4 regions of the Glutamicibacter sp. HZAU genome follow, and region 2 is predicted to be linked to each of the others. Evidence: riboswitches for the same ligand, from Rfam matches in the RefSeq annotation. Region 2 holds a riboswitch; each other region holds the start of a gene.
The links. Region 2 has a riboswitch for S-adenosylmethionine ahead of EKH49_RS10055 (methionine ABC transporter ATP-binding protein). Riboswitches for the same ligand answer to the same signal wherever they lie in the genome.
Positions count from the first base shown of each region.

Region 1: it holds a riboswitch for S-adenosylmethionine, as region 2 does, so the genes downstream of both, EKH49_RS00780 (OsmC family protein) here and EKH49_RS10055 (methionine ABC transporter ATP-binding protein) in region 2, are expected to answer to the same signal.
Region 3: it holds a riboswitch for S-adenosylmethionine, as region 2 does, so the genes downstream of both, EKH49_RS03715 (bifunctional o-acetylhomoserine/o-acetylserine sulfhydrylase) here and EKH49_RS10055 (methionine ABC transporter ATP-binding protein) in region 2, are expected to answer to the same signal.
Region 4: it holds a riboswitch for S-adenosylmethionine, as region 2 does, so the genes downstream of both, EKH49_RS02815 (aminotransferase class I/II-fold pyridoxal phosphate-dependent enzyme) here and EKH49_RS10055 (methionine ABC transporter ATP-binding protein) in region 2, are expected to answer to the same signal.

Region 1 covers NZ_SCKZ01000001.1:167,142-171,590, reverse strand. Annotated here, with positions in the region: gene EKH49_RS00790 (SDR family oxidoreductase) at 1-615, shown strand, start outside; gene EKH49_RS00785 (L-idonate 5-dehydrogenase) at 605-1,660, shown strand; gene EKH49_RS00780 (OsmC family protein) at 1,738-2,289, opposite strand; SAM riboswitch class IV at 2,321-2,442, opposite strand; gene EKH49_RS00775 (DEAD/DEAH box helicase) at 2,583-4,449, shown strand, end outside.
Region 2 covers NZ_SCKZ01000006.1:70,300-74,748, forward strand. Annotated here, with positions in the region: gene EKH49_RS10045 (MetQ/NlpA family ABC transporter substrate-binding protein) at 1-395, opposite strand, end outside; gene EKH49_RS10050 (methionine ABC transporter permease) at 425-1,120, opposite strand; gene EKH49_RS10055 (methionine ABC transporter ATP-binding protein) at 1,117-2,136, opposite strand; SAM riboswitch class I at 2,231-2,322, opposite strand; gene EKH49_RS10060 (SDR family oxidoreductase) at 2,629-3,492, shown strand; gene ggt (gamma-glutamyltransferase) at 3,709-4,449, shown strand, end outside.
Region 3 covers NZ_SCKZ01000002.1:245,093-249,541, forward strand. Annotated here, with positions in the region: gene EKH49_RS03700 (phosphotransferase family protein) at 1-575, opposite strand, end outside; gene EKH49_RS03705 (CPBP family intramembrane glutamic endopeptidase) at 672-1,454, shown strand; gene EKH49_RS03710 (VOC family protein) at 1,552-2,196, opposite strand; SAM riboswitch class IV at 2,369-2,488, shown strand; gene EKH49_RS03715 (bifunctional o-acetylhomoserine/o-acetylserine sulfhydrylase) at 2,581-3,924, shown strand; gene metX (homoserine O-acetyltransferase MetX) at 3,927-4,449, shown strand, end outside.
Region 4 covers NZ_SCKZ01000002.1:41,253-45,701, reverse strand. Annotated here, with positions in the region: gene EKH49_RS02820 (cystathionine gamma-synthase) at 247-1,452, opposite strand; gene EKH49_RS02815 (aminotransferase class I/II-fold pyridoxal phosphate-dependent enzyme) at 1,449-2,762, opposite strand; SAM riboswitch class I at 2,824-2,914, opposite strand; gene EKH49_RS02810 (LysR family transcriptional regulator) at 3,134-4,075, opposite strand; gene EKH49_RS02805 (putative oxygenase MesX) at 4,197-4,449, shown strand, end outside.

The DNA.
Region 1 (4,449 bases), on a different contig from region 2:
TTCGCCGCCTGCTACGGCGCAGAAAGAATCCATAGCGTCTGCTTCGATGTCACCGATGACGCCACTGTGCGCGAGAATATCGCCGCCATCGAAAAGACCATCGGCCCCATCCGCATCCTGGTGAACAACGCAGGCATCCAGCACCGCGTGCCCATGCTGGAACTGGAAGTCGCCGACTGGCAGCGCGTGATCGATACCAACCTCACCAGCGCCTTCTTAGTAGGCCGAGAAGTCGCACGTGGCATGGTAGAACGCGGCGAAGGCAAGATCATCAACATCTGTTCGGTGCAAACCGACCTGGCCCGACCCACCATCTCCGGCTACACCGCGGCCAAGGGCGGACTGCGCAATCTCACCCGCGCCATGACCGCAGAATGGGCCGGAGCAGGACTTCAGATCAACGGCATCGCACCGGGCTATATCCACACCGAAATGACGCAGAATCTGGTGGATGACGAGAAATTCAACTCCTGGATCCTGGGCCGCACCCCGGCTGGCCGTTGGGGAACCGTCGAGGACCTAGCGGGCCCAGCAGTGTGGTTGGCCTCGGGTGGATCGAACTACGTGAACGGGCAAACCATTTTCATCGACGGAGGCATGAGCGTTGTCGTCTAGCGCCCTGTCCAACAGGACCTTGGCCGTCGTGGCGCACGCGGCCGGGGACCTGCGCATCGAGCAGATCGAGCTGCCAGCACCGGCAGCAAATGAGGCACGCGTAGCCATCGCCTACGGAGGCATCTGCGGATCGGACCTGCACTACTGGAGCCACGGAGCCGCTGGGGAATCCATCCTCAAGGCCCCGATGGTTCTGGGGCACGAGATCGTCGGCACCGTCATCCAGGCTGCCGCCGACGGCAGCGGTCCGCCAGCCGGAACCAAAGTTGCGGTGCACCCTGCAACACCAGGGGAGACCGGGGAACCTTATCCGGAGGCCTGCCCGAACCTTTCACCGGGATGCACCTACCTGGGCTCGGCTGCCCGCTACCCGCATACCGAGGGCGCCTTTGCGCGCGAGGTGAATCTGCCCTCCCGGATGCTTCGCGAACTGCCTGCCGGACTGTCGCTGCGCGACGCTGCGCTGGCCGAGCCAGCCGCAGTGGCCTGGCACGCGGTATCGCGAGCCGGCGAGGTTGCCGCCAAGAAGGCGTTGGTCATTGGCGCTGGCCCGATCGGAGCGCTGGCCGTGGCCGTGCTCAAGCGTGCCGGAGCCGAGGAAATCATCGCGGTGGACATGCACGATAAGCCGCTGGAAATTGCCAAGGAACTGGGTGCCACATCCACCTTGCGTGCCGATGACCAGGAGGCGATTGCCAAGGTGAACGCCGATGTGGTGATCGAGGCCAGCGGCAATTACCGCGGATTGGCCTCGGCGGTGCGCGGTGCTGTGCGCGGCGGGCGCGTGGTCATGGTCGGGTTGCTGCCTTCGGGAGAGCAACCTGCACTGATTTCCCTGGCGATTACCCGCGAGCTGGAACTTGCCGGGTCTTTCCGCTTCAACGGCGAAATCGACCAAGTGCTTGCTGCCCTGGCCGATGGCTCATTGCAGATTTCCGCGGCGGTAACCCACGAATTCCCGGTGGCCGAGGGCCTCGAAGCCTTTGAAACAGCCAAGAATTCTTCGAAGTCCGGCAAGGTCTTGCTGAACTTCCTCGGGAAGTAGCCCGCCTTTACCGCAAGTGCGCCGCCGCAGCCCCGAAGCCAGGGCCCGCGGCGGCTACTTGTTTGGTTTAGCGGACGTTAATTGGCCGCTGCAATGCTCACCGCGGTACGCACCGGTACCGGGTTGGCGAACAGATCCAGTACCGGGCAGTGGGCATCCACTGCCTGGCGCAGTTCTTCATAGCGTTCGGCCGATTCCGGGCCGGCGATCTGGATGTCCAGTTCCACCGACGAGAAGCCCGGGCGGATGGACTTGTCAATGCCGAGGAGGCCACGGACATCGAGGTGGCCATTGGCCTGGATCTTCACGTCGTCCACCTGGATGCCAAGGTTTTGGGCATACAAGCGGTAGACCACAACCTGGCAGGAGATCAGCGCGCCGAGCGCATATTCCACCGGGCTGGCGGCCACGTCGTTGCCACCCAGGGCAGCTGGCTCGTCGACCTGGAAAGTGTGCTTCCCGGAGACAATGTTGCTGGCTACCGAATCGAAACCCTCGCCCTGAACGGTAAAGGTCAATTTGGCGCTTTGCGGGGCCGCCGAGATGCGTTCGCCCCAGCCCTTGCCTGCTTCCTGCAGGCGCTGTGCGCGGTCTTCGGATACGGTCAGGGTAGATGCTGCATTAGACATGAGGAATTAATCCCCTTTCTGGCGCAAGGGGCGCCATCGCTTACGCACCTTGGCGTTCAAGATGCGTCGAATCTTCACCTGGGGCACCCCGCACAATGACGCAGGAGGGTTGCCGTCCACTCAGCCAGGGCTCAAAGAGCGGAACTCGTGATTCTGTGGTTCTTTTCTATCGGCTGCGGTGCCAGCGCGTAAAGGGCAGGGGTAACTTTTCGTCATCGGGCAACTTGTCTGGCTGCTCGCTAAGATGGAATCGAGCTCTCGGGCACCCACTGCACGAACAATGAACGGCGAGTATGGAATTCCAGCTGACACTTTCTGCGGCCCAGACCTTGGTGACCGAATCCGAATACAACCTGGGCCAGTTCCTCTGCGATTCCGGAAAAGTGGAGATCGTCCACCGGGACATGAAGCCGGGATATACCCGCATTTCGGCAATGGTGCTGCGCGAATCGGTGATGGCCGAGCTGCAAATCAACCGCGGCAATATCAGCTTCACCAGCTTCTGCAGCAAGCATCCGGGCGTTCAATCCTGCGAGGATGTCGCCGCCTTGCTCATTGAGGTCACCACCGAAGAGGACCAGGGCTTCTTCGTCTCCGACTCCGGGGTGGACCCTTTCGCATGGAAACGCAACAGCAAGCCGCAGTGGGAACGGACCCTTGACCGTCTGCTTCCAGCAATTCCAGATGAGCAACTGATTGACGAGGAACCGCTGGGATTGATCCTGAAAGTGGTCAGCGAACCCCGTTACGGAGGCGAGGACGCGCTGACCTTGCAGGCGCGGCCGGCCCGCCGGGGCACCAAGAGCCCCTGGGTCCAGACTGGAGTCAGCTGGCGCAACGTCGCCTTCGATGAGCGCTTCTCCAAGAAGCAGCGCCGAGCGGTCGTTGAACTGGACCGGCTGCGTGAACGCGTGGAACAGAACACCTACCGGCATTCGTGGGATCCCAAGGACTGGATCTCGCTGATGGATCTGCCTGGCCAGGACCTGCTGGATGCCTTCGAGGCCCTGCGCGACGCCGGAGTGCAGATCGTCAACGGCGGTTCCGCTGCCAAGCTCCCGGTGGAATTCAGTGCGCAACCAGCCATGGCCCACGTGGATGTGCGCCGCACTGAGCAGGGCCTGCGCATGGAAGGCAAGCTGCGCGGCCCGCACGAAGAGCACCACCACCTCCTGCCGATCGGCACGCCGCCGACCCTGCTGGCCTACGCCTCCAGCCCGTTGCCCAAAGCGAAGGAACTCGGCTTCGCGCAGTTCGCAGAACCGGTCAGAAAGGAACTGGCGGCATTCATCGAATCCGGTGCGCACATCATCCCGGATGGAGCCATCGAGCTATTCGAGCGGCAGCACCTGGACCGGCTGCGCTTAATGGCGCCGCTGAAGAGCGAAGATGGAAGCTACCGCATCCCGGTTCCCGCGCGCCCCAGCCTCAAGCTGTCCTTGGAGAGCATCCAAACCCCGCTGACCGTGCGCTATTCCTGGGAGTACTCCACCAAGGGGCCTCGCCAGCAGGCAGTGGAACGGGAAATTGCCGCTTCGGTGCAGGACAAGCTCGGCGAGCTGGGTTCGCTGGGGCAGCTGACCTCATCAGGGATTTTCCCTCCGAAGGAATTCAGCACCTCTGAATCCATCGACTTCCTGGTCCACGCACTGCCGCTGCTGGAAGAGCATCCCGATGTCATTATCGAGGAGCAGAATCGGCTGCCGAAATATCGGATCAGCGATGCCCCCGCGACTGTCAGCGTCGAAGCGGGTGAAAGCACGGGGGACTGGTTCGACCTGTCAGTGGAAGTGCTACTCGGCGAGATCAAGGTGCCGTTCGCGCTGCTGCTCGAAGCACTGACCAAGCAAGATGAATACCTCATCCTCGATGACCTGACGGTGATCCCGATTGATGGTGCGGACTTTGCCCAGCTGCGCCAGCTGATCACCGAAGCAGGGGAGCTGGGCACGGTGCAGGGCGATACGATTCGCATCCACAAGTTGAGCATCGACTGGTGGCAGGAACTGGTGGATCTGGGAATTATCGAAGCCCAGCACAACCAGTGGCTGCAGACCATGAAGGCATTGCAAAGCGGCGAAGAGATGAAGCCTGTTGAGCTCTCGGATACCTTCAATGCGCAGTTGCGCCCCTACCAGAGCCACGGCCTGTCCTGGCTGG
Region 2 (4,449 bases):
TCCAGCTCGACTCCGGCAGCCTCGGCGGACTGCTCCATGTACCACTGGTGCTCGAAAATGGTGGCATCGAATTGGCCGCTGGCCACCGCCTGGTTGGCCTGGATCGGATCCTGCAGCCCGACCTTCTCGATTTCGATGCCGTAGTCAGGCGCGATCTGGCGCGCCACGAAATCCAGGATCTTCTCCTCCCCGGCCATGGCCGGTTCGAAGTGGACCGTGAACTTCGTCTGGCTTCCGGCGGCCGAGGCGGCGGCAGGGGCGGAGCGCTGCTGGCCCAGCAGCACGCCGAGGATGAGGGCGGCCACGGCCGCGAGGGCGGCGATGGTCCAGGGAAGGGCATTGCGGTTCTTGCGCAGCGTGAAGCCGTGGTCGTGCCCGGTGTGCGGTGTAGTCATGGTCTCGCTCGTTCGTTCGTCGATGGTGTTCAGGGACGCGCCAGGGCGCGGGCGATGCGGTCGCCGAGGAATTGGACAATTTGCACGGTCAGGATCAGCACCACGATGGTCGCCAGCATGACGTTCATGTCGAAGCGCTGGTAGCCGTAGGTCACGGCGAGATAGCCGATGCCCCCGGCTCCAATGGTCCCGGCGATGGCCGAATACTCGATCATCGAGATGGTGTTCAGCGTGATGGCCGAAGCCAGGGCCGGCAGCGCCTCGCGGATCTGCGTGGTGCCGATGATCTGCGCGGCCGAACCGCCGGTGACCAGCCCTACGGCCAGGTTGTGCCTCGGCAGGTCGTTCAGCGCGTTCTGCACCAGCCGGGCGAAGAACGGGATGCCGGCAATGGTCATGGGCACGGCGGCCGCGGCAATGCCGATGGTGGTGCCGGTGACCCATTTGGTGAAGGGGATGATCGCTGCCATCAGCACCAGGAACGGCAGGGAGCGCCCCATGTTGGCAATCCAGCTGAGCACCGCATGCAAGCGCGCCCGCGGGAAGAGCCCCTGCCGATCGGTGTTGTACAGCGCGATGCCCATCAGCCCTCCGAGGCTGATGACCAGGGCCATGACGATTCCGACCATGGCCCAGGTCTGGCCGTAGGCCGGCAGCATCAACGCGGGCAATTGCTGCCATGGAGTGTCGGTGCCCACGGCTGCGCTTTCAAATGGGATTCTCATGCGTTGGCCTCCACCAATTCGTGATTGTTGCGGGCCAGGCTGCCCGGGTCGGCCTGCAGGCCCCACCCGTCCAGCAACCGGAGCAGGTCCTGAGGGGTCGCGCCCCGCACGCCCAAGCGCACTCGGCCCAAGGTCCCCTCATGGTGCGCCTCGACGGCGCCGCCAAGCAGGGCCACCGCGATCCCGTGCTCGATGCCCAGACGGGAGATCCAGCCGGGATCGACCCGGTCCTTGCGGTAGGCCACCGTCACGGCATAGTCGAAGCCTGCCGGCAGTTCCTCGGACCGCAGCGGCAGCAGCTTCTCCCCGGTCGCCGAGCCAGGCGAGGCCACCAGCTCATGCAGGGCTCCGTGCTCGGCAATGCGCCCGCCGGCCAGCTGGGCGACCTCGTCGGCCACATGCCGCACCACATCCATCTCATGGGTGATCAGGATGATGGACAGGCCCAGGTCGCTGCGCAGCGAATCCAGCAGCCCCAGCACCTGGTGCGTGGATTCGGGATCCAGGCCCGAGGTGGCTTCGTCGGAGAGCAGCAGCCGCGGCCGCAGGGCCAGGGCCCGGGCGATGCCGACGCGTTGCCGCTGGCCGCCGGAGAGCTGCCCGGGATAGGCGTCCGCCTTCTCCAGCAGCCCGACCCGGTCCAGGAGCTGGGCCACCCGCTGTTGCATTTCGTGGTGGACCACCCCGAGGTTCCGCAGCGGAAGTGCCACGTTCTCGGCGACGCTCAGCCGGCTCAGCAGGGCCGAGTTCTGGAAGATCGTGCCGATGGCGCGGCGTTCAGCGCGCAGCGCCCTGCCAGAGAGCGCACCGAGATCCTTGCCGTCAACGAGGATCTGCCCGCTGCTGGGCTTCTCCAGCAGCGAGATGCAATGGGACAGGGTCGATTTGCCGGCCCCGGAAGGGCCGACCACTGCCGTGATCGAGCCTTCCGGCACCGACAGGTCGATCCCCTTGAGCACTTCGATGCGCCCCTGCGCGGTGTCATAGTGCTTGTGCAGATCCTTGATCTCGATCATGTGCTGCGTGCTCCTTGGCTGTTGCACCGTGAAGGACTGCCTTGGGCCGAGGTTGAGCCGGCTCGTAGCCAGGCGTGGCCCGGTGGCAGCCACTGCTCCATCGGTCCTGGCGGTAGCACCGTCCCGCGGTTCGGGTGGTTGCTGCGACGTCAACGAGCCAGGTCTCTCGGTCGCTCTGGATGGGTTGCCCGGCCTTGGCGGCCAGGTGTTCCCAGTCTGCGTTCCCTGTCCGAACAGAGCCAAGAGTTGCGCAACACTGCGACATCACGTCATTTCCGATCCGGCACTGCGGGCCGTCGGCGTCATCTTCGGCGTCATGATTCGTCTCATTGCCGTTCATATGACCTTCCAAGTCGGAAGTGCTCCGGCGGATTTGCGCTCAGCCGGGGGCCTTCTCCGGCAACCGCCGGCAATTGGTGCCCCGGCCCGGCATCGGGAATACGCGCTGCTGGCCTACGGTTGGAATCACCGAATGCCTTGGAAAGGAATGCCATGAAGATTGCCGTGACCGGAGCCACCGGACAGCTGGGAAAACTCGTCATCGATGCACTGCTGGAGCGCGGGGCCGATCCCGCGCAGCTGGTGGCCATCGGCCGTTCGGAGGAAAAGCTGGCCCCGCTGGCAGGCAAGGGCTTGGAAACCCGCGTTGCCGATTACAACGTCCAGCCAGATCTGGTTTCTGCGCTTGAAGGCGTCGACAAGCTGCTGCTGATCTCCTCCAGCGAAGTGGGCCAGCGCGTTGCCCAGCATGAGAACATCATCAACGCCGCCAAGCAGGTGGACGTCTCGCTGATCGCCTACACGTCCATTGCCAACGCGATGACCGGCGGCATGGAGCTCGCCGAGGAGCACATCGCCACCGAGCGATTGCTGGCCGGATCCGGCATCGGGTACGTGCTGCTGCGCAACGGCTGGTACATCGAGAACTACACCGACCAGCTCATGGGCTACCTCAATAGCGGCGTAATCCTCGGTGCCGCGGGCGAGGGCAAGATCAGCGCTGCCGCCCGGGCCGATTTCGCGGAGGCAGCCGCCGCGGTGCTGCTGTCCGATGAAGAGCAGAACGGCAAGATCTACGAGTTGGGCAGCGACAAGCCATTCACCCTCAACCAGCTTGCTGGCGCTGTCGGCGCCGCCGCTGGCCAGGACGTCGCCTATCAGGAAGTGGATCCCGAGCAGCTGGAAAAGATCTACGCTGATGCCGGAGTCCCAGGACCCTTCGCGCACATCCTCGTCGATACCGACGTGCGCATTCGCGAAGGAGCACTGGAGGTCAGCACCGGTGATCTGGCCAAGCTGATCGGCCGCGCTCCAGCGTCCTTGGGCAAGGTCATCAAGGACAACCTGGACAAGTAGCACCGATCATCGAGGGTCCAGCGGGCAGGCACTCGCGGCAGTCGTTGCCGCGGTGCATGCCCTGCAGCATTTAAGCTTCATAACCGCGAATATTCGCGCGACAAGGAGGAATTTTAACGCCCAGATAGATTGTGCTGCGTGTCACAAGCTCGCTGGGAGAGCCCGCTCCCGTAAATTTGCGCATACTTCATCCCCACCTGAAGAGGAGATCAGAGTATGCCACGAGCACGTTTGAGGCCAGTTGCCTGCGCTGCAGCCATCGCCTTGGGCCTGGGAGCTTTCTCGGCTGTCCCGGCGAGCGCGGATCCACGCCACACCGAAAAAGTCCCGACGGCCATCGGAACCGGAGGCGCGGTGTCTTCGGTGGACCCGGAGGCCACCGCCGCCGGCATCGAAGTCCTGCGCAAGGGAGGCAACGCCGTGGATGCGGCTGTGGCCACCGCGGCGGCGCTGGGCGTCACCGAACCCTACAGCGCAGGCATTGGCGGTGGCGGATACTTCCTCTACTACGATGCACAGTCGGGAAAGGTCAGCACGATCGATGGTCGCGAAACCGCCCCGGCAGGCATGGCCAAAGATGCATTCATCGATCCTGAAACCGGCGAGCCGTACAACTTCACCCCGGAACTGGTTACCAGCGGCGTGGCAGTCGGCGTGCCCGGAACCTTGGCCACATGGCAACGCGCCCTGGACAATTGGGGTTCGCAGAACCTGAAGCAGGTCCTGCGGCCGGCAACCAAAATCGCTTCCCGCGGCTTTGCCATTGATGAGACGTTCCGCGAGCAGACCTTGGACAACAAGGAACGGTTCGCCGCGTTTCCTGCCACGAGCGAATTGTTCTTGCCCGGCGGGGATGCTCCCCAGGTCGGGACCATCTTCAGGAATCCGGATCTGGCGGACACCTACCGGATGCTGGCCAAGCAAGGCCTCGACGGGTTCTATGCGGGAGACTTGGCC
Region 3 (4,449 bases), on a different contig from region 2:
TCGTCAATCCAGTGCATGTTGTGGCCAGCCAAATCACCATGCACCAGTCCCGCTGGAACCTGCGCCAGAATATCGAGCTGATCCCAAAGTGCGGTTGCAGGAGCTCGAAGTTCCTCGGGCAGCGCATCGAAGCATTGCTGCTGCCGGGCTTGGGTCCATTCGCCACGGAATGAAAACGGTTTGGCCAGATGAGCGCTGATCTGTTCCAGCGGTACCTCGGCCAATTCCTTCACCAGCTGGCCCAGCACCTTTGGATCCCCGTAATGAGGCTCATGCGCGCTTCCGGGGATGAAGGACATGGCAACTGAGCTGAGCCCGTCGACATGCAGGATCTCGGAGACCGCCACCGGGATCTGATAGTTGAGCTGGCTTTCCAGCAAAGACAGCAGCTCGACGGTTCGCGGCATCTGTTCGGTCGCCGCTGGCGTGCGCGCCATGCGAATCACCGCCTGCGGATTGCCAATGACCACCTTGTGGAATTGTCCGCCTTCATTCACGGCCGCATCTTCCCACGAAAGATCGGGGCAGAGCTGGCGGGCGATTTGCAGTTCTCCACTGGTGGCAGGACGACTCATTCGTACCCTTCTCGTTCAGCTCGCTGGTGGTCTCACCTTCAGGCTATCGCAGGTTTGCCACGTGGCTACTCAGTACGCGCACAGCCAGATCAGCCTATGATCGAGAACGTGAACGCTGAACAAATTGAGCAGACGGCAACCCGCAGAACCCTCAGGTTCGAGATCATTTTGGTTCTCGCCCTGTCCTTGGGGCAGAGCGCGGTCTACTCGCTGCTGAGCTTTGCGGATAAAGTCACCAGGGCACCGTTGCGTGATCAGACGACATCGCTGAACAACCCGCTGAGCACACGCGAGTTCTTTGATTTCACCTACCAGCTTCTGGACATTATCTTCGCGCTGGTACCCGTGGTGCTGGCACTCTACCTGATGAAGCGCACGACCGGCCGAACCATCCGTGACATCGGCTTCGACATGCGACGTCCGGGCAAGGACACGATGCTCGGGGCGGGGCTGTTCCTGGCCATGGGCGTGGGGACGCTGGGCGTCTATGCTGCCGGACGGGCACTGGGCGTCACCACAGCACTGTCAGCAGCCAATCTCGGTGATTATTGGTGGAGCGTCCCCGTGCTGCTGCTGTCGGCTGTACGCCATGCAGTGCTCGAAGAAGTGCTGATGCTCGGCTTCCTGTTCACCTATGCCAAGAAGCTGAAGCTGGGATTGTGGAGCACCATTATCGGTTCTGCAGTGCTCCGCGGCAGCTACCACCTCTACCAGGGCGTGGGGCCGATGATCGGCAATATGCTCATGGGCATCGTCTTCGGCTGGGTGTACCAGAAGTACGGCCGGGTGATGCCGCTGGTCATCGCGCACTTCCTGCTCGATGCTATCGGCTTCGTCGGCTACGCGCTGATTGGGCCTGCCATCGGAATCGGCCAGTAGTGCCCGAAGGCCTGCGCCAGCGACTGAAACGCCATTAACGAAAAAGGTAGGTGGGGACGCCATTGTCCCCGCCTACCTGCGTTCGTTTCCGAGTTTCCTACAGCACCACGGTGCCGGACTCGGTTTCAAAGGTTACCGACATGATGCCCGGAGTGCCATTCGGCGCTTCATATTGCATGGTGACGGCGCCCAAATTGACGTTCTGCGGCTGGCCCAGCCAATCCAGCACCCGATCGCGTGAGCCGGCGATGGAGATCTGGCTGATCTCGCCGACAGGCTCCAGCGCCTTGGACGGATGCAACGGCTCGGAGTCTTCATCCCAGGAAATCAGGTACGGGACCTGCGGATCAGCGATCAGGCCCTTGATGCCGATTTGCTGCCAGGTAAGTTCGCGGCCATCCGGGAACTTGCGGTTCCCCGGCACGGACTTGCGGCCCAAGCGGTCTTCGGCACTGGATAGATCCTCCACCGAGACGCACCATCCCATCCATCCGCCGCCGAGCTCCGAGCGGGCGCGCACGGCCTGGCCGAAGGGAGCCTTGTCGCTGGCCGGGTGGTTCAGGACTTCAACCACTTCCAGGTACTGGCCATGCTTGAGCGGGAAGATGACATTGCGTGTTCCGAATCGTGGATGCACGCCGCCCTTGACGAATTCCAGTCCCAGGGACTCGGAGATTCTTTCAGCGGTTGGCAGCAGCCCGTCTGGGCCGCAAGCATAACTTACGTGATCTAGCCTCATCATGTGCCCATCATGGCAACATGTGATGCGAGTCTCTACTTAGGCTCCCCTAAGTGCGCTGATGTTATCGAATACTCTGCGGAAAATCTGCGGAATTCGCGAAATATGACCGATTGAGTCCAATGCCGGTCCACTGCGTTGCAAAGATCTTCGGTTTTCGGGCAAACTGATAGCAGGTCATGAGTCTCAGTAACAAGCCCCGGCTTACTGGGCGGCAACCCTCCAACCGCGGTGGGGTGCCCCGGGTGAAGACCTGGCCCTTGAATGCACAAGGCATCAAGGACAAGCGCGGGTTACCCCCTGGAAGTCGTTTCGATACGGTGCTTCCTGTCGGTGTCTTTTCAGCGGCGTACCCCCATAGTCATGAAACGCTATTTGGAGGAAACCATGAGCAACAACTGGTCATTTGAAACCCGTCAGATCCATTCCGGCCAGACCCCGGATCCGACGACCGGAGCGCGAGCTCTCCCGATTTTCCAAACCACTTCCTTTGTCTTCCCGAGCGCCGAGAGTGCCGCTGCCCGTTTCGCGTTGCAGGAACTGGAACCGATCTACACCCGTATCGGCAACCCGACCACCGACGCCGTGGAAACCCGCATCGCTGATCTGGAAGGCGGCGTTGGCGCGCTGCTGCTGTCCTCGGGACAGGCAGCCACCACCTTCGCCATCCTGAACCTGGCCGAAGCCGGCGACCATCTGGTAGCCAGCCCGAGCCTGTACGGCGGAACCCAGAACCTGCTCAAGCACACGCTCAAGCGCTTGGGCATCGAAGTCAGCTTCGTCTCCGACCCGGACAACCTGGACGAATGGCGTGCCGCGGTGCGCCCGAACACCAAGGCCTTCTTCGGCGAAAGCATCTCCAATCCTCGGCAGGACGTGCTGGATATCGAGGGCATCTCGGAGATCGCCCACGAAGCCGGCGTGCCGCTGCTGGTGGACAACACCCTGGCCACGCCATACCTGATCCGCCCTATCGAGTGGGGCGCCGATATCGTGATCCATTCGGCCACCAAGTTCCTTGGCGGCCACGGCAATGCCATCGCCGGGGTCATCGTGGACTCGGGCAACTTCGACTTCGCCAAGGACGCCGAACGCTTCCCGGGATTCAACACCCCGGACGAGTCCTACAACGGCCTGGTCTTCGCCCGCGACCTGGGCGTCAACGGCATCCTCGGCGCGAATCTGGCCTACATCCTCAAGGCACGCGTGCAGCTGCTGCGCGATCTGGGTTCATCAGTGGCGCCGTTCAACGCGTTCTTGATCGCCCAGGGTCTGGAAACCCTGTCGCTGCGCATTGAGCGCCACGGCCAGAACGCAGTGGAAGTTGCCAACTGGCTCGAAGCCCGCGAGGAAGTGCAGAAGGTCGCCTACGCCGGCCTGCAGTCCTCTCCGTGGCATGAGCGCGCGCAGAAGTACAGCGATCACGGTGCTGGCTCGATCATCGCCTTCGAGCTGGAGGGCGGCGCGGAAGCCGGACAGGCTTTCGTGGACGCACTGGTCTTGCACTCCAACGTCGCGAACATCGGCGACGTGCGCTCGCTGGTCATCCATCCGGCCTCCACCACCCACGCCCAGCTCTCCGAAGCGGAGCAGATTGCCGCCGGTGTGAGCCCGGGACTGGTGCGGCTGAGCGTCGGGCTGGAAAACATCAAGGACATCCTGGCCGATCTTGAGCTGGGCTTCGAAGCTGTTGCGGCCCTTGAAAACAAGGAATTGCAGGAAACCCTCTAGGCATGCCATCCATTGTGACTACTGAAGATACTCTGCGCGCCGAAGAGCTCGCTGGCGGACAAGACGGCATTTTGCGCCGTAGTTCCGTGGGGGAGTACCACTTTGAATTCGGTGGATACCTTCCCGACGTGGTGCTGGCCTACGAGACGTGGGGGAAGCTAGCAGCTGATGGCTCCAACGCGGTGCTGGTGATGCATGCACTCACCGGTGACGCCCACGTCGCGCAAGGCGATTCGCACAGCGCCGGCTGGTGGGAAGGCTTCGTTGGCCCCGGCGCCACGGTTGACACCAATGAGTACTTTGTCGTGTCCATCAACATGGTGGGTGGTTGCAATGGATCCACCGGCCCCTCGTCCTTGGACGAGCAGGGCCTGCCTTACGGCTCCAGATTCCCTTTCGTCACCATCAAGGACTCGGTGCGCCTCGAAGCGCGGCTGGCCAAGCAGCTGGGAATCGATTCCTGGCATGCGGTCATCGGCGGCTCGATGGGCGGTGCCCGCGCGCTGGAATACGCTGTCGAGTTCC
Region 4 (4,449 bases), on a different contig from region 2:
ACCTCCTCGGAGGAGCCCACTGCACCACGGCCCCGTCCTTGCCATCGCCAACTAATGGATTTCGCGGCATAGGCGGCTCCCCGAAAGCAATCGTCGTGAGGGGCACAGATCGCGATGCCGGAGATCATTAGGTCGGAACCCAGTTTTGCAAGCTTGGAGTGCCCCGGAGGCGCGAATCGCTAAGCGGTGCCGACGTCTTGCACGCGGGCCTTCCTGTGCGGGCGGCCCGCGTGCTGCGACGGCAGGTCAGGCGGTAGCCAGGCTGCGGTGCTGGATGCTGTCGGCCTCGGAAGCCTTCGCGGCTGCGGCCAGCCCGCGTTCCAGATCGGCAATCAGGTCCTCGGGCTCCTCGATGCCCACCGAGAGGCGGACCAAGTTCGCTGGAATCTCCAGCGGTGTGCCGATCAGCGACGCGTGGGTCATTTCGCGCGGATAGCAGACCAGGGATTCCACCCCGCCCAGGGACACCGAGAGCTGGAAGTATTCCATGGACTCGGCGAAGGCGCGGGCTGCCGCTTCATCGGAGAGCTGCAGTGAGAGGATGCCTCCGAAACCGCGCTGCTGGCGCTTGGCAAGCTCGTGGCCCGGGTGGCTTTCCAGCCCGGGATAGTAGACGCGGGCGACCTCGGGACGGTCATCGAGCCATTCGGCCAGGGTTGATGCGGTGGCGCAGTGGCGTTCCATGCGCAGGCCCAGGGTCTTCAGCCCGCGGGCGGCCAGGTAGGAATCCTGCGGACCGGAGACCGCTCCCCCGGCGAACTGCTGGTAGCCGACGGCTTCGGCCAGCGCTTGGCCGCGGTGCAGGTGGTCGGCCACGATGACCGCGCCGCCGAGGACGTCGGAGTGCCCCCCAATGTATTTGGTGGTCGAGTGCACCACCGCGTGCGCTCCGAAGTCCAGCGGCCGTTGCAGGTACGGGGTGGCGAAGGTGTTGTCCACGACCAGCAGGGCGCCGTGCTCGGCGGCGATGGCGGCCCAGCCGGCCAGGTCGGCGATGCCCAGCAGCGGGTTGGACGGGGTCTCCACCCAGAGCAGCGCGGTGTTCGGGCGCAGCGCGGCGCGCACCGCATCCAGGTTGGTGATGTCCACCGCCGAGGAGCTGATCCCCCATTTGCCGTGCAGCTTGGAGATCAGCCGGTTGGTGCCGCCGTAGCCGTCGGCCCCCAGCACGATGTGGTCGCCCGGCTCAAGCACTGCGCGCAGCAGCGCGTCTTCGGCCGCGATGCCCGAGGCGAAGGAGAAGCCGGCGGCCCCGCCTTCCAGCGCGGCGAGCTGGGATTCGAAGCCGTTGCGGGTCGGGTTGGAGCCGCGCGAGTACTCGTGCCCGGCGCGCAGCACGTTGATGCCGTCCTGGATGAAGGTGCTGGTCTGGTAGATCGGCGGGATCACCGCACCGGTGTGCGGGTCCTTGTGCTGGCCGGCGTGCACGGCCAGGGTGTTGAAGCCGCTCATGCGAAGCTCACTTCCTTGGTGTCGGCGGTGGCCCGGGTTGCGGCCAGAGCACGATCCAGCGACTGGGTGATATCCGCCAGCAGGTCGGCCGGGTCTTCCAGTCCCACCGACAGGCGCAGGGTCGAGGTGTTCAGCCCGGCGGCTGCCAGCTGCGCTTCGGAGAGCCGGCAGTGCGTCATGGTGGCCGGGTGGGCGACCATGGTGCGGGTATCGCCGACATTCGCGGCCAGGCTGATCAGTTTGAGCCCGTCGATGACCGGGGAAACCAGGGATGGGTGGGCCAGCTCGATGGCCAGCACGCAGCCGGTGCCCTTCGGCGCCAGCGTCCGGGCCAGCTCGTGGCTGGGGTGCTCGGACAGCGCGGGGTGGTGGATGGCGGCAATGCCCGGATACTCGGCAAGCGCGTCGATCAGCCGGGCGACGCTGCGCTGCACGTGGGCCGCGCGCACCGGCAGGGTCTCGATGCCTGCAAGGATGCCCTGGGCGCTGGCCGGGGCGAGGGTCGGGCCCAGATCGTGCAGGAACTTGGAACGAACCAGCATCGCATAGGCCGCCGGCCCGTGGCGTTCAAGCAGCGAAGTGCCATTCAGCCGCTCGCGCGGTGCGGCGATCTGCGGCCAGCGCAGCGGATCGGAGAAGTCGAAAGTTCCCGAATCCACCACTACCCCGCCGAGCACCGAGCCGTGCCCGGCCAATCCCTTGGTGGCCGAGTGCACCACGATGTCCGCACCGAGTTCCAGCGGGCGCACGTTCAGCGGGGTGGCCAAGGTGTTGTCGACTACCACCGGGATGTTGCGCTCGTGCGCGATGGCCGCGATGGCCGGGATGTCGGCCACGGTGCACAGCGGGTTGGAGACCGACTCAAGGAAGAACGCCCGGGTGTCCTCCTCGATGGCCGCGGCCCAGGCGGCCGGATCGGCTTGGTCGACAAAGCTGATCCGGATGCCGAAGTCGGCGAAGGTGTCGGTGAACAGGTCCACGGTGCCTCCGTACAGCGAGGAGGAAGCCACAATGTGCTTGGGCCCCTGGGTCAGGGCCAGCAGGGACAGGGCCACAGCGGCCTGCCCGGTGGCGGTGGCCACCGCGTGGGCTCCGCCTTCCAGGGCTGCGACGCGCTGCTCGAGGATGGACACGGTCGGGTTGCCGGTACGGGAGTAGGTGAAGCCCGCCTGGCGAAGTGCGAACTTCTCCACCGCTTCGGCATGCGATGCGAATTGGTAGGCCGCGGAATTGTGAAGTGGCGGCAGCATCGGGCGGAACTCTCCGCTCGGGCGGTACCCTGCGTGCACCGCGTCGGTTTCCTGGCTCATTGCTCCTCCTCGATTCTCTGCGAGGGAGTGCACCGGACACCGAAGCCACGGGTCCGGAACTGCTCCATCGTTTCTGGCGGTAGCACCTTTCGGTTTCCCGGTGGTTGCTGCGGCGTCGTCGAGCCAGATCTCTCAGCCGCTCTTGATGGTTTGTTCTTCCATGGTTGGGCATCGGCCGCGAACCGGGCAAGCGGCCCGAATCGCTGCGCTTCACAGAAGGCCGCCGCGCTTCATATGTCGCCGAATTGTCATGATGACATGAGGGCCGAAACCCTTATATGACGCGCCGATGAGGAAAGAATCCTTGAAATCCAAAGGATTTCGGACTCGCACATGACAAAGCACCAAACTTCAATGACCGGAGATGACGCTCAGCCCAGGACTTCGACTCCGAATCCAGCAACCACCGCGCGCACCTCGTCCAGGTAGCGCCGGGCCTGCTCGGTCAGCGGGATCGCTGCGTGGTCGATCCAGCCGACATCGATGCGCTCTTCGACATCCAGCGGGATGGAGACGATGGACGGATCCAGCTCGTCGCTGATGATGCCGGTGGAGATGGTGTACCCGCCCAGACCGATCATCAGGTTGAAGATGGTGGCGCGGTCCGAGACCTGGATTTCACGCTGGCTGGAGCGGGTGGAGAGGATCTCCTCGGCGAAGTAGAAGGAGTTGTTCGCACCTTGGTCGAAGGTCAGCCGCGGCAGGTCTTCGAGGTCTTCGAGGGACACCAGGGTGCGGGAGGCCAGCGGGTTGCTCCGGGCGACGAAGATGTGCGGTTGGGAGCGGAAGAGCGGGTGGAACACGAGCCGGGATTCGCGCAGCAGCTTCTCGATGACCTTGCGGTTGAAGTCGTTGAGGTAGAGGATCCCGATTTCGCTGCGCAGCGTGCGAACGTCCTCGATGATCTGCTCGGTGCGGGTCTCGCGCAGCGAGAATTCGTACTCGTCGGCGCCGCTGGCCTGGACCATCCGCACGAAGGCATCCACCGCGAAGGAGTAGTGCTGGGTGGAGACGCCCAGCAGGCGGCGGGCCGACGGACGGCCGAGATAGCGGTGCTCCAGCAGCTCCACCTGCTCCAGCACCTGCCGGGCGTAGCCGAGGAATTCGGCGCCGTCGCTGGTGAGCGTGATACCCCGGGCCGAGCGGATGAGCAACGTGCGCCCCACCCGTGCCTCTAGCTCCTTCATTGCCGCGGACATGCTTGGCTGGGCGACGTACAAAAGGTCGGCGGCAGCCGAGATGGAACCCTCGGCCGCGACCGCGGTGAAGTAGCGCAATTGTTGCAGTGTCAGACCGCTCGTTCCCTGAACCATAGTTTGAGTCTATATTAATCCATAGTTAGACAGAGTTACCTGATATCAAAAATGCCATGCATGATTGACGCATCGACCTTCTTCCGGCCGCTTCCGGCCGCTGACCAACAGATTGGCCGCCATGGCAGACGCATTGACCTTCAGCATTTCGAGCACAGAATTCAACGAAAACTACACCCCGTCGGCGGACTCGCGCCTCACCACGAACTTCGCCAATCTGGCCCGCGGAGAGCACTGCCAGCAGAATTTGCGCAATGCCCTGACGATGATCAATCGGCGCTTCAATTCTCTGGCTCACTGGGACAATCCCGACGGCGAGCGCTATGCACTGGATCTTGAAATCATCTCCGCCAACGTGCACTTCGACTCGGAAC